4 regions of the Sporomusa rhizae genome follow, and region 3 is predicted to be linked to each of the others. Evidence: riboswitches for the same ligand, from Rfam matches in the RefSeq annotation. Region 3 holds a riboswitch; each other region holds the start of a gene.

Region 1 (6,066 bases), 380 kb from region 3:
CTGCAGCCGTGTGCCATCCGCCATTGCCGTTGTTGCCTGGCCGGCTGAAAGCGGATCCTGCTTAAGTGGCGCCTCCGTTTGTGGTGATACCGGTTCGTCTTTCACTGCGGCCTGACTGTCAAGCGCTTGCGGCGTAGGGGCGGCGGCTGACACCCTAGCCGGAGCCGGTTGGCTGTGTCCGTCTCCGGCCACAGCTGCTGTAACTGCTGCCGCCGGCTCCTGTAACCGGCGATCGGCGTCTGCCTTGCCGGCCTTAGCCGGCAAGCCCCATTTCCAAGCCAGGCCGCCATTGATCTGCCAGTCTTTGCGGACATCGCCGCCGGTGGACTTGCTAAATTCCAAAAACGCCGAACTGTCGCGGGCCGTTTGCAACCTGGCGCCTAGATTAAACTCCACCCAGGTGTCCTGCCCCGCCCCGGTCAGTAAGGCCGCACGGTCACCGGAGAAACGGGCTTCCAACTTACTGCTGCCGAAATCATGCAGGGCCGTGACGGCAGCGTATGCGTGACCGCGGTGCTGCTCATCGCCGAACTCCCTGCCCACGGTCACGCCCAGCCGGCCGACCACCGGCCGGTCAGCGGTTTGCGCAACCGTTAGCTGGTTGGGCAGGGTGTAGCTTACCCGGTCGATGGTGCCGACCGATAAACCGGCCTGGGGTTCATAATACCAGCCGTCAGACAAGTCCCGGCGATAACCGTACTGCGCACTGATCCCGCTGGCCCAGCTGTCATACTGGGCTGTATTGCTGCTGTCGCTGTCATAAAACTGGTAGTCGTTTTTAATTTTCGTCATCCGGGCCGCCAAATCCAAATAGTGGCCGTTGTTGCCGGTCCAGGAGGCGTAGGCTCCCATGCTCGTGCCGGTCAGGTCCCCCTGGCCGGTGGCATAGCCGGCATCGGCACTGATCCGGCCCAGCATCAGGCCGTAGTACAACGTCCCGTTAAAGAAATCACCCTCCCGGGTCTTGTCAAACCCGACCTGCAGCCCGTCATAGCTTTGGTTGAAGCTGCGCCCGTACGCGCCGTGGCTGTTCAGCTTGCCCCGGAAGCTATGCGCCCAGACCTCTTCACTTACCGGCCTGTCCGCCGCCCCGGCAGGGAACGCCGAATCTTTTTTCGCAAAATGCCGGGCATGCAGCTCATTCATACGGTTAAAGAGATTGTCCTCTTCAATGCGCCAGACATTGCGGAAAGCCAGTTGGGCATCGCTGGCCATTTTGCCGGATTCGGAAATGACACCGGTATTGTGAGACTTCACCCCCAGCAGGATTGCTTTCCCTGCCTGTAGGTTGTTCCAGTCGATGATCGGTATTAGTTCGTAAATCCGCAGCGGACCGTCCACAAGGGAGACTTGCCCCAGTACATTAACCTGCTGGTAAGCAGCGCTGCCGGCGGCACTGAGATCAACCACAACATAATTGTACTTCATTGGATCAATAATCTTATCTATGGGCCGCAGGAATACCCCACCCGCGCCGCGTACTAGGCTCTTATAGCTGGGATCATAGGCAGACTGCACGTAGATCGTGCCGCTGCCGGTCAGTTGTTTAACGGTAAAGCCGCCTACCGCTGCTGTTCCTATGCTCGGAGTTTTTACATGGGTATTGATGCGAAGCACAACGTTACCGGTTAGGTTCAGTTTTTCCACCGTCAGGGCGATCGGTTTTATACTAGGCTCTTTACTAGGAGAAGGCTCCTGATAGCCCACACTGTTGCCCTTCCAGGCCAGATCCAGCATACTGCCGGCAGACAAGGTAAGCTCGGCAGCAGTTATATAAGCGGCCCTTGTTACCGCCGGCAAATCCATCGGACGCCATCTTTCTCCGGCCAGCAATATAATTGGCGCATTGTATTTTTTTGGGTTTGTTGGCACAGTTCCGGCACCACCCTTGGTGGCTGTCGATTCGTAGGTATCATAGCCATCGATCTCCCCTTTTGATGTCCAGGTACCATCTGCCGGAGTGGTAAACGCAGCCGCCGTATTGATAAACGCGGTTAAGCCCAACACCAGCAACAAGACCAGGCGGAGCACCACACATTTAGCGCCGCGCCCACCGCTGCTGCGACGGATCGATTTCATCCGGCCGGTGTTTTTCGCCAGCTCGGACACCACCTGCCAACAGGCGCGGGCCCGGTTCCAAATGACTTTGTAGATATGGTTCAAAGGTAATCATTCCTTTTTATCCTGTTTTTTCTTCGTTACTCTTTTGCCTATACCCCAATTAGGGCTTGGCTTAGTTTTGCAATAAAAAAAACTCCCTCAACGGAAGTTTTTTATATCCAATTACCCGGAAATTTTTCGGTAATTGTACATAATCTCCTCCCTGTCGCTCGCAGGTAAAATGGTGATTGTCGAACAGGCAGTTCTCCTGACTCCGGTTCATCGCTGTCCCGCGCCTTCCCAAAGCCTGATGCTTCAGTGGCAAAAATGCGAGACTACTCCCCGTTACAGTGGCGGGACCGTGCCGGTATTTCACCGGACTTCCCTATTAAGCCCTTGCGGGCACCTATCCCCGAAATATGCTGTTGTTCTTTCGGTTTCATCTTATGATGGATAATTCTGGATTATGACTGTTTATCCCTTCAAATGGATATAATTTTTCTGCGGACTCTTTCCATAAACTTCAACGCGGACAATGTTGGGCTGCCTTTTCCCCAAATTGAAGCCGGGTGTTTGCTGCACTGTACTGGAAACAATCGTATGTGGAACATACCCTTGTTTTCCATTCGGTTGTCTCCATCACAGAGTGTCGCGTTGTGACAGTAGGCAACAAGTGTCTATTAGACACATTTTAAAGCAGACTTTGCCCTTGTTTGTCGGCTTAACAAGGTAAGCCTGCCGTGGTTTAGTTTGCTCTTTTAGTTACTCCTTTCCGTAAGTTCAATTTTCATGAACCTTATTATGTAGTTTCGTGTCTGCTCAAAGTTCGTATCTAAATGACTCAAACTCTGCCAGCGCTGCCTCCAGCCGCCGGAGAGCTTCGGTGGTATCTGCACCTTTGCTCAGTCGGGAAAATTCATCAGATGCCTTGCGAATTCTATCATATATCTCGCTTTCCCGTTTCCGGTACTCTGCCGATGTTTGCCCTCTTACCAGGGAAAATCCGCCGACGCAATGATTCAATTTTCTTGACCCTTGTCCATGTAGTAGCAATACTGGCTTCCCTCCTTTCCATAGTACATTTTAATCATATCACGCCGTCATTTTGCCGTCAATACGCCATATTTAACTCTTTTAATATACAGTTATTGTAATCAGGCTCTATTGGAGGAGATTATCGTGTCACCTAATACGTCTAAGTTCACACTTCGTATCGACCAACAAACACTCGAAAAGTTTCGCTATATTGCTGACAATAATTTCAGAACAGTCAATAAAGAGCTAGAAATGATTATAAAAGCTCATATAGCCACATACGAGGCAAAAAACGGCGAGATTAAGATTGATTTAAACACAAAATAAAGTAGACTTAAAAGCGCCGGATCAAATAGAAGTCGTCAGTTAGCCTCTTTCCTGTTTCTCTGGATTACCTGGTAGGTAGAAAGGATAACGCAGAAACAAATAAATAAGCTCAACCGGTAAGGTAGGCAAAGCTGCGCTTAGTGTGAATATCTATGTGTGAGGATGATGGCTGTGAAATTTATATATACAGATGGCCGCAACCAAGATTTCATTAACCTCTGCAAATTACTTGATGAATATCTCAATGAAATTGCCGGCGGCGAAGAAAACCGAAAGCAGTATATTTCCTATAACGCACTTGATAATATTCACGATGTAATCTTAGCTCATGATGATGATAACGAGCCCATTGGCTGCGCCAGCTTTAAACGCTATGACGAAAAAACCGCTGAAGTAAAACGGGTTTTTGTAAAAAAAGAATACCGCAGGAAAGGCATTTCCAAAACGTTAATGATTCTATTAGAAAAACGAGCGAGAGAAAAAGGTTTTAGCACTCTACTATTAGAAACAGGTGCACCTCTTGTCGAAGCTATAGCCTTATATCATAGCCTGGGTTATCTTATAATCGCAAACTATGGCCAATACAAAGATTTGCGAGGATCTGTTTGTATGCAAAAGAATTTATGATGAGCCGTACTTCAAAGCCCCGTATGTAAGACCCTCAAAAATTTAATAGAAACTAACCAGTGTACAAAAACCAAGCGATCAAACGCGATACAATTGATTGCTTGGTTTTTAATTACAGGGAACATCTACCGCCGGAATGACTAATATTCCAAATAGAGCAAATAGTAATGGAGCATACTTGTAAAAGACCCGCATCTTATCCCCTCTTTACGACATTTGGAGCCATAGCTGATTCACTGTCCCCTGTTTCATTTTATTCATGGCACCGTTCACTCGGCACTCTAGATTTCCTAAAGTGCAGCACAAAATAAGGCAGTCCATTGAAGTTATAACGTCGCTGATTTATAATAAAATAGTATATTTGTAACCAAGTTTGGACGCGCTGCGCTACCTTTCATCGCGCACATCCCGCACTACTTCCATTCCTCGTCATGTGTGGAAGCTTATTTATTTGTTTGTTGGATTTACCTTCTTCCATTTTGTCTGAGACTTGCCATCTTGTATGACAATTATATTTTTTGTGCCAATGGCACGTTTTTATACTCATATTATAATGTGCAGTTAGCACAAAGTCAACTTATTTTTAAGGGATGATGGTATGATTTTACCAATATTAGCGGAAAGACTTAAATATTTACGCGAACAACGGAACTTTAAGCTGAAAGAAGTGGCTACGGCTGTTGGTATTACACCTAGTGCAGTCGGTTCACTAGAACATGGAAGAAGACCGATAAGTATCATAACACTTATTAAAATGGCTAAATTCTATGGTGTATCGACTGATTGGCTTCTGGGCCTAACAGGTAATCCTGAAAGAAATTAGTTCGAAGTAACTCGCTATTTTCTTTTTGTATGCCTTGTCTTAATATTGGCTGGTGCCTGCTACATTATAATAGATATATCTAATCCTGTGACTAAAATTTTATATTGTCTAAAAAATCCATCCATATACTGAATTGGTCCGCAAAAATTTATAAACTCGTACCTCCTCTAATTCCTACTACCTCATTCATGCAATCGCCTAATTATAAATTAGCTTATTAAAAAAAATCAAAAACAGAAAGAAATCTGCGATTATTAACAAATTAAATTACCCTTAATAATTCGAGATAATTTCGAAGTATAAATTTACAAAGGAGAGGCAAGATGGATAATCGTCCTTTATGGGAAAGACTATTTTACTATTTGATATCCTTTATTTTGCTAATATTTTTAGGGTGGATATTAATTTATAATCTCCAACATCAGCAATCTATAGATACGAATAATCTTTTAATTTTACTATTAATGGTCTTTATAACTTTAGGTTTTGTTTTTGATAAAATCTCACTTGGTAAAATATTATCGGTCGATCGTCAAGTAAAAGAGCTAGAAAAAAAACAGAAAACAATCAATGATGATAATCATAAATTTAAAGAAGATATAATGAAAACTCTTTTAACCTCTATAACACAAGTAAATCAATCAACAAGAACATCAAATAATATTCACATTGCTTCTGTTTTACCAGCTACTCCCGAGGATAAAAATACTTCAGAACAAAACGAAGAAAATAACACTAATCACGAATTATCCTGTAATGATAATTTAAATAACCAAAACTCTTGTATCTCTTCAATAACAAATAAGGGAAGTAATAATCCTTCCCATAAAGATTATTATATACCTGCCCAGTTAAGGCCATACATCTCAATGGAAATGCTTGATACTCTAAAGACTTCAAATTGGCGAGGAGTTCTAACTAATAACATAATCGCAATGATTGCAATCATTGCTTGTGCTAGAAAGAAAGGAATAAGCGCAGATTCTATATCATTTGATGTAAAAATTGGCTTAAATAATTCTGACTTTGTTAGTAAAAGAATTGTCGTATTTGATGGATTTTCCAAAGTTTTATATGCTGATTTATTTTTTGAAGTTCGAGTATGTCGCATACCTTATAAAATAAACCTTGACAGAATAGAAGTTATGCTTAAT
Region 2 (6,066 bases), 540 kb from region 3:
TCGACTCATAATTATTCGATTTTCGAATGATTATGAGAAATATGTAGTCATGGGCGTGAGCTCGTTAAAAGATTGATTAACTCCGCCGCCGTTCGCGGCAAGTGATTACCGGGAAGTATAAGTTGGCGCTGCCGCAATTCATTATATATTTCGCCAAGCACCGGCTGAGCATAACCAAACGCTGTATGGTCTGAACGGACAAGCACATCGGCAGGATTGCCACTAGCCACTGTTTGGCCCTGCGATAATACATAGACAAAATCCGTCCATCCCCACACCCATTCAACATCATGTGTCGCCACTACCAATGTCGTGCCTTGGTTGTGCAGCCTTGCCATAATATCATTCAAATTCAGCACCCCTGGATAATCGAGTCCAGCCGTTGGTTCATCCATGATAAGAACTTCCGGCTCCATAGCCAGTACGCCCGCCATTGCGACCCGTTTTTTTTGCCCATGGCTTAAAAAGTGTATAGGTTCGTTGCGGTATTCCAGCATTTTGACAGCATCCAGTGCGGCTTCCGCTCTCTTATGAGCAACCTTCGGCGTTAATTTCAAATTCATTGGGCCAAATAATACATCGTCCAATACACTTCCGGCAAACAGTTGCGCATCCGGATCCTGAAACACCAGCCCCACCCGCTGCCTTAGCATGGTAACAAAGGATCTGGAGTACTCATATGCTTGCCCCTCATATAAAAGACTTCCTGCCTGTGGCCGAAGGATAGCATTGAGATGCAAAAAGAGCGTAGACTTACCGGCTCCATTGGGTCCTACCAAAGCAATTCTGGCACCACGTGGAATACTCATTTGAACACAATCCAAGACTTTTTTAGCTAAATGATAGCTAAAAGAAAGATTACGTACTTCGATCAGTGAGGTTGTTGACATGCAAAAAGCTCCTTACAAGCATTTTCACCTAATGGCCGCAGTGCCTATTAAACCGGCAAGTAACCCCAAAATCACCAACAGCCGGTAGAAGTTCACTGGTTGACGAGCATACTGAAATATCAGTTGATTGCTGTAATTTCTGGCTAATAGCGCGATATATAGTTCATGTGATGTAACAAACGACTTACGGCCAACATTGGCAGCCAACAAACCCAGTGAGTAAAGAGACTGCGTCATTCCCGAATAGCCCAGCCGTGATTGCTGCGCCATATAAATCTGTGCCAGCGCTTCATGAAAGACAAAAATAAACCGGTAAGTAAGCAGAGCAATTTCCATCACTACGCGTAAAGGGGAAAAACGTGAAAAAATCGCGGTAATATACGCCACCGGAGTAGTTGTTGCCAACATAAATAAGCAAGACAGCGAAGCCATACTCCTGAGAAGTAAGCCTTGCACCCGAAAAACATCCTCAAGAGTAATTCCGATATATAGCGTCCCTATTGACAACAGAAACCACGCCGAAAACGGCTGGGTCGAAAAGCTGAGAAGCACAGAAACCAATCCTGCAACTAAAAAACCAAGAGGTATTAGCCAGAGCTGTAAAATATATCGCACAGGAATACGGGCATATAGCATCACCGCATGCATAAGCAAAATGATGCTTAAGAGGGTTACCGGCTGAGGAAAACACAACGCCACAGCTAAAGTACCTCCGCCTAATACCATTTTCTCCGTCACACTGACTTGGCGCAATGCATTATTATAGGCCAGATAATCCAAATAAAACATTTATCATTCTCCCGCCCCGGCTATTTTGTCACTTAGCCTTGCTCACTCTGTTCTAGAAGCATTCCGCCCTCGATAATACCCAAAAAAATAACCAAGAAACCCTGCTCCAAGCCCGGCTTGTACCGCAAACAAAAAGCTTTCCACCTCACCGGAGGGCGGCTCCCAAATAGTATTAAACCATGGTTCATAATCCGGGCTAACGCCTTTCACTATACCGACTAATTGTTCGTCGGCTCCGGAAAAAATCCCATCAGTATGAATAATGAGAGGTACTACCGCCAATGCAATAACAAAAAGCAGCAATATGACATTTTGTTTTTTCATATTTTTGGATCTCCCTCCTTATGAGGCCATAATGAAATTAATCCCTGTTTATCGTAACTTTGCAGCATATTGTAAACTATCACACTTAAAAATCCTTCGCTGACGGCTAAAGGAATTTGCGTGAGCGCAAATACCCCTAAAAATTTAAGATAGGAACCAATAAAACCGGTTGTTGTATCGGGGAATGCCATGGCTAACTGACCGGCGGTAACCATATAGGTAGTCCAATCGCCAACAGCTGCAGCCAAAAATACAGCAACTTTATCAGACAGCCCTACTTTTCGGCTGACTGTAAACAGAATCCACGCCGTAAAACTGCCGGCAATTCCCATTGAAAAAGTATTCGCTCCCCATGTGGTAATACCACCATGCGCTAATAACAGCGCTTGGAAAACCAATACAATTCCACTTAGAACTGTAGAAATAGAAGGCCCGAATAATATCGCACTTAACCCAACACCGGTAGGATGGGAGCACGAACCGGTAATTGAAGGAATTTTCAAAGCCGACAGAACAAAAATGAATGCACCAGCAAGCCCTAATAACATTTTACGCTCCGGGTAGTCTCTAATGGTTTTTGATATCTTGCTGCTTCCATACAAAATAAAAGGAAGCGTGACAATCAACCAGCCCAATGCGTATTCTTTAGGCAAAAATCCTTCCATAATATGCATGGCAAAGACGTGCGCCGGAGCCACAATGTTCATCAGTAGAAAACAAAATAACAGCTGAAAAATCTTCAAATTATTCACCTATCTTCGTTCAATTTCTTTAAGCATCTTTCTTCAAATACAAGAATTGCCCAGCATATAAAAAATAAATCTCCCGACCATACTGCGGGAGAACAGAGTTAAAAACAGCACTATTATATTGAAAAATCCCGACATAATAAACATCGGGATTTAAAACACAATACAGCCTGTCAGTGCCTTAATCTCCTCCCTATCGCTCGTAGGTCAAACAGTGATTGTTAGATAGGCAGTTCTCCTGGCTCTGAATCATCGCTTGCCCAAACCTTCCCAAGACTTTCATCCCAGTGGCATCTATGGGTTTGCTCCTCATTACAGTGGCGGGACCGCGCCGGTATTACACCGAACTTCCCTATTAAGCCTTCACAGGCACCTACCTCAGCATATAGAATTATAAGTATAAGGTAACCTGATTCACTCAGATTATGCGTACAAATTAAACAGGCAAAAAAAGAAAATATAAGGAGTCATCCATATGGAAATTCGCCAACTTAAATACTTTCTTGCCATTGCGGAAGCCAGACAGATTACCAAAGCAGCAAGCCAACTGCATATCACCCAGCCCCCTTTAAGTCAACAAATGCTTTTACTGGAAAAAGAACTTGGCGTACAGCTTTTGGAAAGAACAAAAAAACAAATTAAATTAACCGAAGCAGGTTGTATATTGCAAAACAGGGCCGAACAAATTATAGAACTCATTAACTCCACTATCAATGAAGTGCAGGAAGCGGCAAACGGTGTAAGCGGCAAGCTTAAAATCGGCACTATCACGTCCTCCGGCAGATCCCTCATACCTGAGTATATACAAAAATTTCACCAAACCTATCCCAAAGTCTCTTTTGATCTGCGTTTGGGAGACTCCCGGCGCATATTAGAACTACTGAATGCAGGCATTATAGAAATCGGATTAGTCCGTCTACCCGTTGATTCTTCACTCTATAACTACATAACCTTACCCAAAGAAAGCATGGTCATGGTTGCCCTGCCTGATACCATTACAACTAGAGATAAAGAGACATTCTCCTTTGATAAAATCAAAGACAAGCCTTTATTACTTCACCGCCGCTATGAATCTATAATTTCCGATTATTGCAGCCAAGCCGGTTTCAAACCAAATATTCTTTGTACCAGTGATGATACAACTTCCTTACTCATTTGGGCTAAGCTGGGCCTCGGAATTGCCATCGTACCGGAAACCGCCATTAATCTTCTGCAAGAATCTCCACTTTTAATACAAAAAATAACCAGTCCTGTTATCATAACCGTGGGCGCAATTATCTGGTTAAAAAAGCATTCCCTTTCAACAGCAGCAACGCATTTCATTGAAATGTTTAACAACGCAACCGGCGCTCTTTAGCTCTTAAAATCTTATAAATAAAACCTAAGGCCATATCTTATTGGCTCAGTCCACGCAAACATTGTTTCCACCTGCGTTTTTGACGCTGTACAGAGCCTGATCCGCACGTTTTACAAGTTCATCCCAATTTTTTGTATGGTAGTCGGCCATGGCTAATTCTCTATTGAACTGGTACCTTCAGGAAAAAAATAAAGCCTTTCTTTTCAGGCAGGATTTATTTTTTAACGACATATTTTTACATAAACTTAAATAATGCTCTTATTTTTTTACAGGACTTTGTCATTGTTTGGAGAAATTAGTATACAGATAGGGAAAATATGCCATGAAATTTGTCGGCAAACCATCTGAAAAGGTGGGACGCAAAGCCATGGGTCTACAGATAATGAATCTAGATCGCCAGGCTGCACCAGTGTATTTGGTGTGCCTGGCTTTTTTCTACGGGTGATATTGAAGCTGCCGTTGGTGCCCATAGGCTGGCAATCCATAAGGAAAATTGGAGGATTGAGATGTTTTATGCGACTTAACAATATTTTTACTACTTTACAGGGGAAAATGAGTCTTTTTTTGGTAATGCTGGCAATCGTTCCAGCTTTAATTATCGGCTATACGGCGAATCAACAAGCCAATTCCCTGTTGGACACAATGACGAAAAACACACACAGGGATCATGTTATCCGGGTAGCGGACCGACTGGAGCAGTATTTACATGACGGCCAGGCAAGTGTTGCCACGCTGGCGAAAACTCCATATGCCGCCGCTTTCGGTTCGGAGGATCAAACTGCTGTGATGCGTTCCTTTTATGAAGGCAATGGTATGTTTGAACTGATCTTTTGTGTGGATACCCAGGGAATGATAAAAAATACGTGGCCCAAAACCGATTTTGGCGGTAAAAAGGATTTTGCCGATCGCCAGTGGTTTAAGGATGTGGCGGCCGCGCAGAAGCCGGTTATTTCCGATACCTATGTTTCCGCCTTTACCCAGCAGGCCACGGCGCCGGTGATAGCGCCGCTTGTAAATAAGGAAGGACAGATTGTCGGCTATATCGGCGGCAATCTGAAACTCGACAATGTAACCGCCCTGGCACAAGGGCTTAATGCCGGTAATACCGGTAAAGGTGTTGTACTCGATAAGAAATCTTTTTATCTAACGGACAGCCGTGATGAAACCAAGTCAAAACAACATGAACTGTTTAGCGGGCAGAACGTTCTGGACATGACTAAATCCCCGGAAGCGCAAGCCAAATATCTGGGACGGCAATTGACGGCTTTTGCCCCTGTCGGTGAGACGGGTTGGGCCGTGTTGTCCTTTCAGGACATTGCAGAATCCATGTCCAGTGCGGATGATCTTCGCAACCTGATTATTGTGGTCCTTCTGCTGTCTTGCGTTATGCTTGCCGCTATCGGCTTTTTTGCCGTACGAAAAATCAGTCGTCCCATTACCGCTATATCCTCGGTTGCATCGCAAATTGCCAGCGGTCATATTGTTACTCCGGCAGTTACTTATACCGGTCAGGATGAAATCCGGCAGTTGGTGGACTCCTTCCGGGTAATGGCGGAAAATATCCGGCAGTTGATCCGGCAAACAGGCGATGCGGCGAATGCCACAGCAATGTCTGCGGATCAGTTGGCAGCAAGTTCGAAACAAAGCGCAGAAGCATCCGGCCAAATCGCCATGTCGGCTGGTGAGGTGGCAGCAGGGTCGGAAACGCAGCGTCAGGCGGTGGATGATACTACCTTGTTGGTCCAATCTATTTCTGACAAGCTGCAGCATATTGTGTCCGTTGTCGATGAGGTTGTGAACAATTCACAGGGAACCGCCAAAGCAGCGGGAGACGGCAACAACAAAATTGAATTAGCCGTCCGTCAAATGAATGCCATTGAAGATACAGTGTCCAATCTTGCCAAAGTTGTCGGGCAGATGGGAGAACAATCCGACAAAATAGGCCAAATTATCGATA
Region 3 (6,066 bases):
CCCACCCCTAGCAGCCCAAACACGCACACTACGTAAAACAAAAAACTCAGCATGCTTTTTTTCATCAGTATCAACTCCTTCAAATACAGGTTTGAGAAGAAACAATCAGAATGATTCCGGTTATTGCGTACATTGCGATTTTATGCACTTACGAATTTCTCTCACCCCCATGTTTTTAAAATAAAATTACTCCACCGCCTATGATTGCATTGGAGCATATATCAAATTTTAATCTTGCGTGCCGCATCCGTTCATCCTTGTTGCCTGCCTGCCCGTTTTGCAGCAATATAGGCAATAAAAAAACCCCCTTGTCAGGAGATGTTTTACGCTAGCGGCCAATAGCATTTTCCGGTCACTTACCGTAATCCCCTCCCTGTCACTCGCAGGTACAATGGCGATTGTCGTACAGGCAGTTCTCCTGACTTAGGATCATCGCGTCTTCAAACCTTCCCGGAACACTACCGTTCCAGTGGCATATCTTGAAGCAGCTCCCCCATCACAGTGGCGGGACCGTGCCGGCATTACACCGGCTTCCCTATTAAGCCCCAAAGGGCACCTGCACCCTATATCGATTTTTAGTACTCCGGCTAATGTTCCATTGACTAAATCATTAAGTAAAAAAATCATTCTCTTCCCGGAATTTTAACTATTTCACAATATTTTCGCGTTCTGGATTATGTTTCCATAGTAGCGAAGATGAGAATATCCGTAAATACCTCAAACGAGGTAGCTTTTAAGGTTTTTCTACACTTTTAAGAACAAAATGCAAGCTGGTAGCATATCCTGGCAAAAAAAAAGAATCCTGTCTTTTATCAGGAGTCTTTGTCTCAAAATGTAAACAAGCTATTTTCCCTTTGTTTTATACCTGGCAGCAAGTCGAAGATATACTTACATAACCAAAACTATATGGCGGCTAATAAAGAATTACATACAAAATTCGAACATCAAGACTGGATCGGTAATATTCTCCAAAACATCTTTAGTACCTATTTCTTATAAACTTCATAATTAAGCATACCACGCATCATTGCCCGAATGGCAACATTTACCGATTAGTTCAGTACGAGAAGTTGTCCCCGTTTTGGCCAGCAGGTTTCTTACATGCGATTTCACGGTTTCAAAGCCAATACTCAGCGTCTCACTGATTTCTTTGTTCGTTTTTCCGGCAGCAATTGCATGAAGAATATCTTTCTCTCTTGAGGTAAATGTTATCCCATTAGCAGAATTAATTTCATCACCAGCTCGATAGTCAAACACTACCATAACAAATGTCTGCTCTTCTGAATAAAACGAAAAACAGTTAAAAGTAATGATATCCAGCTGCTGATTTAGCATACCGCTGTAATTAGACAAAAGCGTTTCTTTTTCTTTAACCATAACCATAAACTGCCGGCAAACCCCTCGCAGTTGTTGATACAATCCAGGAGCAGCTTTTCCAAATACCCGTTTTGCTTTCGCATTTGCATAAATAATTTCACTCTTATAGTTGAGAATGCAAATACCTTGATTAGCTTGATGAAACAAAACCTCCCAATATTTTGATCCGTACATCGCTTACCCTCAGTCTTTATCGTTAGTTTTACTACCGATCAGTCTTGAAATAAAAAATGTTATGCGGACAATTCTTTTATTTATAGAAACAGCAGCTGGTTTAGAATACCTAAAACCCATACAAATCTTTTCGCCGAAATGAAAAAAGCTCCCGACTTCACTAGGAGCACATACATTAAACTGTCAATAGAAAAAAATCACTTACAGTTTTCATAATCTCCTCCCCATCGTTCGTAGGTACATCGGCGATTGTTAGACAGGCAGTTCTCCTGGCTCCGGTTCTTTGCTTCTCCACGTCTTCCCAAAGCTACGCCTCAGTGACATTATGCGAATTCGCTCCCCGTTACAGTGGCGGGACCGCGCCGGCGTTTCACCGGCTTCCCTATTAAGCCCTCCCGATGCACTAACATAATCAGTTGCATACAGACATGTTCAGCATCTCTCGACAGGCACCTATCCCAACAGTATTCTTTTTTTGAGTGAATCATAGAGTTCCATATTCTCTATTTAAGATTAGTCTATACCGGCACAAGCGTAAATCCCTCAAATGAGGTATTTTGTTAAACTTTTTTTATTTAATCAGACTTTTTTTTCTACCCCAAAAGTACCTATCCTTAGCACTATACTTGTTTTTTAGAAAATAACAAGAAGCCTCACGCTATATACATCCTATAGCGGGGGGCTTCTTGTCAGATACAGAAACTGTATCCAAATCCCCTCCCCATCGCTCGCAGGTCAATGGTGATTGTTTTTCAATTTTTTGGAAGAACAGCTTTGCCATTAATTATTTAAATGATAATTTTTGGCGATAATATACATGGATTCGGCAAAGGTCTTTACCGGAACGGGAGCAAATTTTCCCGTTTGCTGGCGATCTTCCAATAGTTTTCCCTCTCTGCTGAATACCTTTGTCCCGATGACTGCATAAGTTTTCTGTTTGATCTGAAAGACCATCTGCATCTCGCTATAGGAGACTTCGTCCTCGGCGGCCAGCTTTTCTTTATACTTTTCATTCAAACTACCAATAATCTTAGGATCGGTAAATATGGTTTTAGTCAGAACATGAACTATGTTTTTATCCGCTTCATCCAGGTGCAACGATTTCTGATCAAAAGCATAAATACCAATGTCATTGGCAAATACACCCGACCACCGGTTCCGCTCTGCCTCCTGTTCGTCCGGTTTGGGCTGGACGCTGATCTCCCAATCCATGGGAGATTTGGCTGATGGTGTTTCTGCCTGTACGGAAATGGCCGAAAGCAGGCAACAACATAAAACTAATAGCATTACTCTTTTTTTCATTGTAAGGAGCTCCTTTCATACCCGCAATTTTGAGATACATAAACCCAGTGCTATGCCCGACCCGCCCCGACAAGATCATTAAAATCTTCGGCTACCGCTTGTGACTTTGTAAAAATATAGCCACTCATCAATACAAATAGGATTACTATGACCAAACATGCGCCTAAAATTTGCCTGCCAACTGCCAATCTCATAACAATTTTTCCTCCCATTTGACTTACTGGTACGGCTTGTGCCGAGCCTTTGGCGACAGCGGAAGTCGATGTTGCACTCCAAGCGAAAGTTATACTTTCTATTAGGACGGTAAAAAAACCATGAAAATATAGAGCCTTTTCAGGCTCTTACCTTCATGGTTTTTATACTATGTTGACAAGATGGTGCTTTTTATTACTGCCTTCCTGGCCGCATTGTCCACTACTACAATAGCTTTTTTAGTTTCAGCAATAAGTTTACAGCACTGCCCAATTACATTTACACACATCTATAATCCCCTCCTCATCGCTCGTGAGTAAAAACGGTGATTGTCAGACAGGCAGTTCTCCTGGCTCCGGATCATAGCTTGCTTAAACCTTCCCAAAACAGTTGTTCCAGTGGCATATCTTAAGCTTACTCCCCGTTACAGTGGCGGGACCGCGCCGGAATTCAACCGGACTTCCCTATTAAGCCCCGTAGGGCACCTGACTCAGCAGTTTTTAGTTGTCATATCATCATTAATGATATAACTTTTTGGTAAGTCCTGTCAATCACGTTTAATACTATAGTGATAAAAAGGTCAATGTAATAACGGCTTGGAGCTTACATTAGGGAGACCGCGCCGGTTTTGCACCGGTCTCCCCTAGTAAGCCCATAAGGCACTTACTCAGCAATATATTGTTTTTTAGAAAGTATAGTTATAGCTCAATACCCAGTTAAAGGGCAGATCCAGATTTTCATATTTGTTTACAGAATTATCGCGATCAAGGATATTGTACAAATTCAAAACGACTGACTGATTACGTTCCGGCTGATATCGAATCGTGGCATTTAATTGTACACGATCCGGAACATCACTGATTTGGCCATTAATTCTGTAATAACTTTCTTCCCGGTCGCCTAAAAACAAGAAATTAAGATTTGTCAGCCATTTGGCCTGATTGTAAGTTATCCCGGCGGTTGTCTGTATTCTGCTGTTACACTGCTCCCAAGGGCCGTTTTCAGTGTTTTTGGGGTTGGAGTAACTAAATCCCAGGTTGTACTTCCAGTTGGCATTAAGAATTTTTTCATATTCCAGTTCCACACCGGTATTCTTGAAGTCGGCATTATCCATATAATCGGTATTATCGGGATTCTTTCTCCAGATAAACTGGTCCTTGATATTCATATGATACACAGCGGCTTTAAACGATTGGTTATTATCAATGACTTTTATGCCTGTCTCATAAGTCCAACCTTGCTGAGGCTTTATTTTATTGAAATCGGTATTTTGTTTTGTAAAATACTGGTTCAGCGCCGGCATCTCAAAGGCCTTGCCAATATTAGTATACCAGGAAGTATGCTCATTTATCTTGTACAATGTCTGGATTTGCGGTAGAAAGACATTTTTTCTGGTGGCATAGTCGTCAATAACATTTTCCCGCAGACCTAAGGTTGTACTGAATTTAGGGGTAACGCTATAGGTATAAGCCCCATAGACAGCAAAACTGTTGCGCAGCGCATTATTATAATTAACTGCGGTACTATTGAGAAGACCATTATAATGCTCCTGGGCCAGGGTAACTCCGGCAATCAATGTATCACGATCATCCCGCAACTGCCAGGTCTTTTGGTTGTCCCAGTTTATACCATACATATCATACCGTTCGCTGATGCCCCAACTTTTATCTTTGTAGGTATATTTATCAGCAAAAGCATGCCGTTTATTAAACGACAGAACCGACTTAAAATTATTGTTTTTATCATCATAGCTAAGATTGAAGTTATTACGTACATCATCATATTTATAGCGTATGTAGTTGGAACCGTCTGCATTATACCGTGGCCGGTTGGATTGCAAATCAGTATATGACCAGTTAAAGTTGAGCTCATCACTTAACTGGGTTGTAAAATAAAAACTGTCCTTAGTACCTTTATCTAAACCATAGGGCTGAACTGCCTTATTATCCTTGGTCTTATCCTTTTTATCATTAGTAGTAATATTATATCTTGAAGTTCTGTCAACATCACCAATATATTCCCGCTTTAAATAGATTGCGCTTTTGCCAAATTCCGAGCTTACCGACCAGTTTCGATTGTAATTGCCGCCAGAGATACCCACTGTGGTTTGCCCGCTATTGCCCGGCTTTTTAGTGATAATATTGACAACTCCGGCTAATGCTTCCGCGCCGTACAGTGTAGAACCCGCACCTTTAATGATCTCAACCTTTTCCACTGCTTCCAGGGGAATACCATTGGAACCGTTATAATTCAACAAATTAATGGGGGAGCCGTTTACTAAAACCAAGACCCCCTTCTCCAAACCACGAATAATAGTTCTGCTGGAAGACATGCCATAATCTGTGCCTGCCGGTCCATACGATATACTATTAAAGCCAACCGTATGTTCCAAAGCGTCGAAAACACTAAGAGCGCCGGTTTCTTTCAGTTCAGCGGCAGAAATGACCGTTACGGAAGCCGGTGTATTCAAATCCCTGGTTTCACTTCTTTGGGCCGTAACCACCACCGAATCTAAAGTAAAGGTTTCCCCTTGGTCTTTGGCTGCCGCCAAAGCACTGCCGCCCGAAAAAAACAGGTAGTTGGCAACTAACAAACTCAAGCACATTTTTTTCCACACAACCGGCTTGACAAGGTATTGTTTCTTCAATGTAAATATCCCCTCTCAAAATATCGTTTACCAGTTATTAATCTGCGCGTTCTTCCAGCTCGCCTTCAATAGAAAGATAAAGGTTTTCCAGCTCTTTTTTGGTTTCCGGCCTAGCGTTCCACATGCCACGGCGTTCCGCTTCCAGCAGTTTTTCGGCCATTCGCTGCAGCGCCCAGGGGTTAACTTCTTGCATCCATTCCTGCAACTGGCCGTCCAGGGCAAATTTTTCGGCCAGACTTTCATACATCCAGTCGCACATCACTTCACTGGTTGCGTCCCAGCCGAAACAATGCCCCACTAATGCCGCCAAATCGGACGCGCCTTTATAGCCATGCTTTTTCATGCCTGCGATAAACTTCGGGTTCAAAGATTCG
Region 4 (6,066 bases), 2.4 Mb from region 3:
TCCCGCCCTTGTAGATTTTTATGATAAACGATAAATGGAACCCTATGCTCGTCATCCAGCCACCAGTCTTCCGCCGGTGCAATACTTTTTACTTCTTCCGGATACAGCTTATGTACTCCAGTATGGTCGCCGTAAATCACGACAACGGTGTTGTCTAGAATTCCGGCTTTCTCCAGCCGGTCCAAAAACTGGCCTAACTGGGTATCCGTGTAGTGGACTGTATGAAAACTCTTCCCCAGCATAGTTCCGGAAAATTTCGCGTCAACCGTTAATTCCTTGTATTTATCCGGCAATTCATAGGTACTATGATTGGTCAAAGTAATCATAAATACCAAGAATGGCCATTTGCGCTCAGCAATCAGCGGTGCCGTCTGACGGAAAAAAGAACCGTCACTTAACCCCAGTCCAATTTGTTCATCTAATTGGAAGTTAGTCGCGTCCAAACATAATTCATAACCTGTCGACTCCATGTTATACTGCCAGTTCCAATAGGCTTTATTATCGGGGTGCACAGCCAAGGTTGAGTATCCCTCTTTGCGAAACAGCTTCGGCAGCGAATTATAGGTGTTATTCGGATAACGAAAATACTCGGTACCCCGGCGCAGCGGGTATATCGAATTATTGGCCATAAATTCAGCATCCGCGGTAGTCCCGTTACTAACCTGTTCATAAAAATTGGCGAAATATAGACTATTCTCGAGTAAACGGTTAAGTACAGGGGTGATTTCCCGGCCATTTAACGTATGCTTCAAATAAAAAGTCTCCAACGACTCTACTTGAATAAAAATCAAGTTCTGTCCCTTAAACAATCCTTTATACTCATTGCCTGGCAACACTTCGTTCTTCTCACGGTACCAAGCCGTAATATCATTTTTTTCCTGCGTGGTAAGCTCCAAGGGCCGACAGTCAGCAATATAGTTGTACCCATCAAATAAATGGTAGCCCAGGGGCGATAACCCGGTCACTGTCTGGCTGGGTGCCCAACACATGGAGAATAGCCATTGCTTTTGACCGCGCTCTTCCGAAACATCAAAGATGTAATGAGCATAGCCCAAATAAACAGCAGCAAGCCCGGTTAATAGAACATACAGCAATTTGTTTCTGTTTATTTGGTGACTGCGTCGATAAACAAACACTGTTGCCGCCATTAAAACCGGGATATCCCAGAACAGCTTACTATCTTCGCCTCTGCTCATTGACCATATACTGCTGCCTAAGTTTTCAAGATTGGCGGCCTGACTTATCGCATGCAGCGAGAGAAATGTTGCGAACGCCCGGTAATTCCATAAATCAAAAAGAAAAATGAAGGACAGTATCAGATTGATTCCGATTAAGAACCATGCTCTATTCCGGCCTTTAAGTAAAAAGGCCGGTGATAAAACGATAATGATAAAAGCAAGATATACCGCGTAACTAGGCACAACCGCACAAAAATCTGCGAAATAAGCCTTTTGAAATTCCGTATAATTAACTACCCCGATTACCAGGGCCGATTTAAACAGCAGTGCCAGTAAGGTACCAAGCCACAGCAAATAAACGTTGTAGGATTGCTTCATAGCGGCTACCCTCTGACTGACTTGTTTTGTTTTAGCGCCCCCGGCCCGTCCTGTGCAACAGCAACCTCGGCCTCGCCAAAGGTTTTCATATCACTCAGAACATGCAGCGAAGCCTTAAGTAGCGACATCCCCATAGCAGCCCCGGTGCCCTCGCCGACATTCATAGCTAACTTTAAATACGCAGGCAAGTCCAGCAGCGTAAGAATAGCGGCATGCCCCGGTTCGGCGGCAAAATGCGAACCAATCAGATACTCTTTGGCTTGCGGTGCTATTTTTACTGCCAGCAAGGCGGCCGCACCGCTGGCAACTCCGTCCAGTACCACCGCTGCACGCTCCGATGCGGCGCCGAGTATCACGCCAACAAGCCCAGCAATGGCTAAGCTTCCTACTTTTGTCAGCATATCCAGCGGATTTTGCTTATCCGGATGATTCACCTGCAGTGCCTGTCTAACAATCGCGCAGGTCTTTTCCTCCCAGTCTGCCGCGAGCGGTGCACCATAGCAAGCGGCAATAGCCAGACCAGGAAGATTTCCGGCCATCCCCATTTCGCCCAAACCGATAATCTGTACGCCTTGCGCTATTTGTTCTCTGGCAATGGTGATTCCCAAAGCAATAGCCCGCATGGTTTGTTCCCGGGTCATGGCCGAACCATTCGCCATATTCTCAGTGCCATAGGCTATTTTCTCCGGCCGTACTCCCGGGAAAGGCGGTAAATCGGAGGCCACGCCAATATCAATAACCAGCGGCTTTGCCTGAGCATGCCCGGCAAGTACATTGATGATCGACTTACCCTGGGAAAATCGGTGAAGTTTCTGTGCTGTTGTCAACTGCCTGTTGTCCCAGGCAAATTCAGCAGCTACGCCATTATCAGCCGCCATAATAATAATACTTTTTTCCAGACCGCTCGGACGGGGATTACCGGTAATGCCCGCAAGTTGTCTGGCTATATGTTCAAAATAATGCAGGCTGTTAAGCGGTTTGGTCAGGTTATCCAACCGCAATTGGCAGCGTTCCATTGCCGTCGTATCCAGAGGTTTTATTGATGTAATTATATCTTCAAGCATGAGTCCGGCCTCCCAGAGTATTCAGAAGTTTTATCGCCGCCTGTAACATATCTATAGCAACCGACGCACCAATAGCTTCGCCCAGCCGTACCCCCATATCCAGGCAGGCTTCCAAATGTAAATGGCTAAGGGCAATGATATGAGCCGGCTCACCTGACAGATGGGACGCAAATATATACTCTTTACACAACGGATTAATAGCATTAGCAATCAACGCCGCCGCCGTGGTATTCAGACCGTCAATAACTACGGCGCAGCGGTTAGCAGCACACCCCAAAACGACTCCGGCTAACGCACCAATTTCAAAGCCTCCCACCTTAGCCAACACGTCGAGCCCATCCTGGGCATTCGGTTTGTTTAGAGCGAGTGCCTGGCGTACAATTTCAATCTTCACCTGCATCCGGCTATCAGAAATGCCTGTTCCCCTGCCGGTAATCTGTTCCGGCGACAACCCTGTAAACGCGCCCACAACAGCAGCGCTAGAGGTAGTATTGCCAATACCCATTTCCCCTAGGCTAAAACATCTATAACCTTCCCGTACCTTTTCATTAACAATTTCAATCCCGGCTTCTATTGCCTGCACAGCCTGTTCACGCGTCATGGCCGGGCCGCGGGTAAAATCATTGGTGCCGTAGGCAATCTTCCGGTGCCGCAATCCGGGCACATGGGACATATCGCCGGCAATACCCATATCAACAACCACCATATCGGCGCCGCAGAAATTCGCAAAAGCATTAGCGCTGGCACCTTTTGATATCAGATAGTTGGCGGTCATATGCATAGTAGTTTCCACAGGGTAAGCGCTGATTCCCTGCCTGGCAACTCCGTGATCGGCCGAACTAATCACCATACAAGTCTTAGGCAAAGCCGGCCATTGCTCACCAGTAATACCTGCGTACTGCTTAACCATTTGCCCTAGATGGCCAAGACTGCCGCTTTGCCCGGCTACAGCCAGCAAGGATTCTTCTACTTGCTGCATAATACCGGTGTCGGTAGAAGTAATGTGTAAAAGTGCATCATTGAGTAAACTCATAGCAACCCCCATAAAAATTACAAAGTAAAGAAAACACTTCATTCGCCAACCCTTCGCCCAAAACAACAGCCGGTTTGCCTTTATCCAGACAAAGTTACCTGTTTTTGCCAGTACAAAAACAAAAGACTCTTTTGGTAAATCTCCAAAAAAGCCTTCTTTTTCCACGAAGGATGGTAAAGACGGTGTAAGGCAGGTCTCCTGGCTCCCGGTTCATCAATACTTACGCCTTCCCCTTGACGAGTGACATCTGTAAGCTCTCCCCGGTACAGTGGCGGGCCCGCGCTTATGCATGAAATCATGCTCAGACTTCCCTATTCTCCCTAGCCGTTAGCTAAAGGCACCTTAACCGCATACTATTCATTTAATGCCCTAATTATAACAAACCCGCGAAATAGCGTCAACGGTAAAGTAATAAAGAAGCAACCCTATCTATGCCTTACAGCAATAATAGGGTTGCCCTTCAATTTATATACGATACCTATGGCTTAACCGTAGCCTTAAACATTTGCTTGCCGTCTTTCATTTCGATAATAACAGCATTTTTCACTGCGTCATGAGTTGCGTTCAGAGTCGTCGAACCAGTGATGGTAGTAAAGTCTTTGGTAGCGGCAAGAGCCTCACGAATTTTAGTCGGGTCCAGGCTGTTGGCGCGTTTGATAGCGTCAATCAGCACATTGGCCGCATCATAGCCAAGTACGGACATAGCGTCAGGTGCCTGTCCATATTCTTTTTTGTAGGCTTCAACAAATTCTCTAGAAGTAGCACTGGTATCATCTACCGAATAATGATTCGTGAAATAAGTATTGTTGAGTGCCGCTGCTGTCCCTATTTCCACAAGCTTTGGCGAATCCCAGCCGTCGCCGCCAACAATAGGTACGGTAATACCAAGCTCCCGCGCTTGTTTTACGATTTTGCCAACTTCTTCGTAATAACCTGGTACATAAAGAACTTCGACATTTAGTGCCTTAACTTTGGTCAGGATTGTTTTAAAATCCTGGTCTTTTTGCAAGTAGGCCTCTTCGGCTAAAACCGCGCCGCCGCCTTTGGTAAAAGCATCTTTAAAGAATGCAGCCAAACCTTTACTGTAGTCGCTGCTGCTGTCAACCAACATTGCAGCTTTTTTAAGGTTTAGGGTATTGAGAACAAAGTTAGCGCCTACCGTTCCTTGGAACGGGTCGATGAAGCAAACACGGAACGTATAGTCTTTTACCTTGCCGGTTTTCTCATCAACAGTAACTTTGGGATTAGTTGCACCCACTGCTAAAAACGGTACTTTGGTGGACTCAGCTACACTAGAGGCAGCGATAGCATTGGAGCTGGCAAACATACCGGTGATGGCTACAACTTTGTCCTGCGTCGCCAATTTAGTCATAGCATTGGCCGCTTCAGAGGGTTCACTTTTGTTATCGGCAATAACAGCTTTAATTTGTTTGCCAAGTACCCCACCCTTGGCGTTGGCTTCTTTAATTGCCATCTTCGCACCATTGGCTGAAGAAGTCCCCATAGTTGCATTGCCGCCAGTCATCTCATTTAAAATTCCAATTTTGACTTCATTGGAATTCGCTCCCCCGCAACCAGTTACAATACCTGCCATGAGCAACATGATAATTAACATGGCTGCCGTTTTTACCCCTGTCTTCTTCATTGCTAAAATTCCTCCTCTTTTTTGGCTGCAGCTGCTTGTCCTGAATGCATAAAATTGCACAATAAACTTTATAATATAAGTTTATATCAGGCAAAAAATATAAAATGAGCCTTTGCTTACATACTGCAAAAGTATACTGTTAAAATACTTTTATAGTATTTTTTCAACCTCTATCCATTATAATTCTAAATTATATTACATGTTTTTTATTATTTCAAGGTATTTTTAGCTCTTTTTGTTTAACTATTATTATATTTTTATTCATTTGTACTCATCGAATGTACATACGGTTTCTTTGTCCGTCACTCATGTCTTTTGGCTTATATTTTTCTTTTATTTTTACTCTTCTTATAAATATTAAAGTGTGCCCTCTTCCCGAAAGAAGATAGCACACTTTAATTTAACTCATTTATTATTTCTTTTGCGCTTTAATTATATCGGCTATTCCAGTTTCTTTTATAATCTTCGTTAGCTTTATGTTATCTTTTAGCCATCGATCACCAAATTCCTCTGAACCTGAGTATTTTATTTCCATTCCGATATCTGCCATACTTTTCTTAAACTCGGAGTCGTTAATCATTTCCTTAAGACCCGCCAACAACCTTTCCTTTTCCGAAACTGGAAGCTCTTTTGGGGCAACTATTCCAATCCAAAAATTAAACGCAAGATTTATTCCTTGTTCCTTAAATGTAGGTATATTTTCGAAATCAGGGATAGTCAAACGTGTTTCCTCAGCAACACCCAATATTTTAACTTTCCCGCTTTTTA

Evidence for each region. Region 3 has a riboswitch for cobalamin ahead of SRRS_RS05530 (LuxR C-terminal-related transcriptional regulator). Riboswitches for the same ligand answer to the same signal wherever they lie in the genome.
Region 1: it holds a riboswitch for cobalamin, as region 3 does, so the genes downstream of both, SRRS_RS03880 (TonB-dependent receptor domain-containing protein) here and SRRS_RS05530 (LuxR C-terminal-related transcriptional regulator) in region 3, are expected to answer to the same signal.
Region 2: it holds a riboswitch for cobalamin, as region 3 does, so the genes downstream of both, SRRS_RS03135 (energy-coupling factor ABC transporter permease) here and SRRS_RS05530 (LuxR C-terminal-related transcriptional regulator) in region 3, are expected to answer to the same signal.
Region 4: it holds a riboswitch for cobalamin, as region 3 does, so the genes downstream of both, cobT (nicotinate-nucleotide--dimethylbenzimidazole phosphoribosyltransferase) here and SRRS_RS05530 (LuxR C-terminal-related transcriptional regulator) in region 3, are expected to answer to the same signal.

Annotation. Positions count from the first base shown of each region.
Region 1 is NZ_CP156925.1:844,871-850,936, reverse strand. It holds gene SRRS_RS03880 (TonB-dependent receptor domain-containing protein) at 1-2,163, opposite strand, end outside; cobalamin riboswitch at 2,341-2,525, opposite strand; gene SRRS_RS03875 (hypothetical protein) at 2,920-3,153, opposite strand; gene SRRS_RS03870 (TraY domain-containing protein) at 3,280-3,462, shown strand; gene SRRS_RS03865 (GNAT family N-acetyltransferase) at 3,634-4,089, shown strand; gene SRRS_RS03860 (helix-turn-helix domain-containing protein) at 4,688-4,912, shown strand; gene SRRS_RS03855 (hypothetical protein) at 5,236-6,066, shown strand, end outside.
Region 2 is NZ_CP156925.1:688,138-694,203, reverse strand. It holds gene SRRS_RS03150 (energy-coupling factor ABC transporter ATP-binding protein) at 48-890, opposite strand; gene cbiQ (cobalt ECF transporter T component CbiQ) at 915-1,679, opposite strand; gene SRRS_RS03140 (energy-coupling factor ABC transporter substrate-binding protein) at 1,722-2,003, opposite strand; gene SRRS_RS03135 (energy-coupling factor ABC transporter permease) at 2,000-2,746, opposite strand; cobalamin riboswitch at 2,963-3,144, opposite strand; gene SRRS_RS03130 (LysR family transcriptional regulator) at 3,228-4,109, shown strand; cyclic di-GMP riboswitch class I at 4,434-4,518, shown strand; gene SRRS_RS03125 (methyl-accepting chemotaxis protein) at 4,623-6,066, shown strand, end outside.
Region 3 is NZ_CP156925.1:1,224,907-1,230,972, reverse strand. It holds gene SRRS_RS05535 (OmpH family outer membrane protein) at 1-65, opposite strand, end outside; cobalamin riboswitch at 391-575, opposite strand; gene SRRS_RS05530 (LuxR C-terminal-related transcriptional regulator) at 1,009-1,524, opposite strand; cobalamin riboswitch at 1,793-1,974, opposite strand; gene SRRS_RS05525 (hypothetical protein) at 2,332-2,853, opposite strand; gene SRRS_RS05520 (hypothetical protein) at 2,904-3,047, opposite strand; cobalamin riboswitch at 3,367-3,549, opposite strand; gene SRRS_RS05515 (TonB-dependent receptor plug domain-containing protein) at 3,731-5,692, opposite strand; gene cobN (cobaltochelatase subunit CobN) at 5,730-6,066, opposite strand, start outside.
Region 4 is NZ_CP156925.1:4,698,546-4,704,611, forward strand. It holds gene SRRS_RS21980 (LTA synthase family protein) at 1-1,556, opposite strand, end outside; gene SRRS_RS21985 (nicotinate-nucleotide--dimethylbenzimidazole phosphoribosyltransferase) at 1,562-2,620, opposite strand; gene cobT (nicotinate-nucleotide--dimethylbenzimidazole phosphoribosyltransferase) at 2,613-3,653, opposite strand; cobalamin riboswitch at 3,824-4,013, opposite strand; gene SRRS_RS21995 (ABC transporter substrate-binding protein) at 4,132-5,298, opposite strand; gene SRRS_RS22000 (Bug family tripartite tricarboxylate transporter substrate binding protein) at 5,711-6,066, opposite strand, start outside.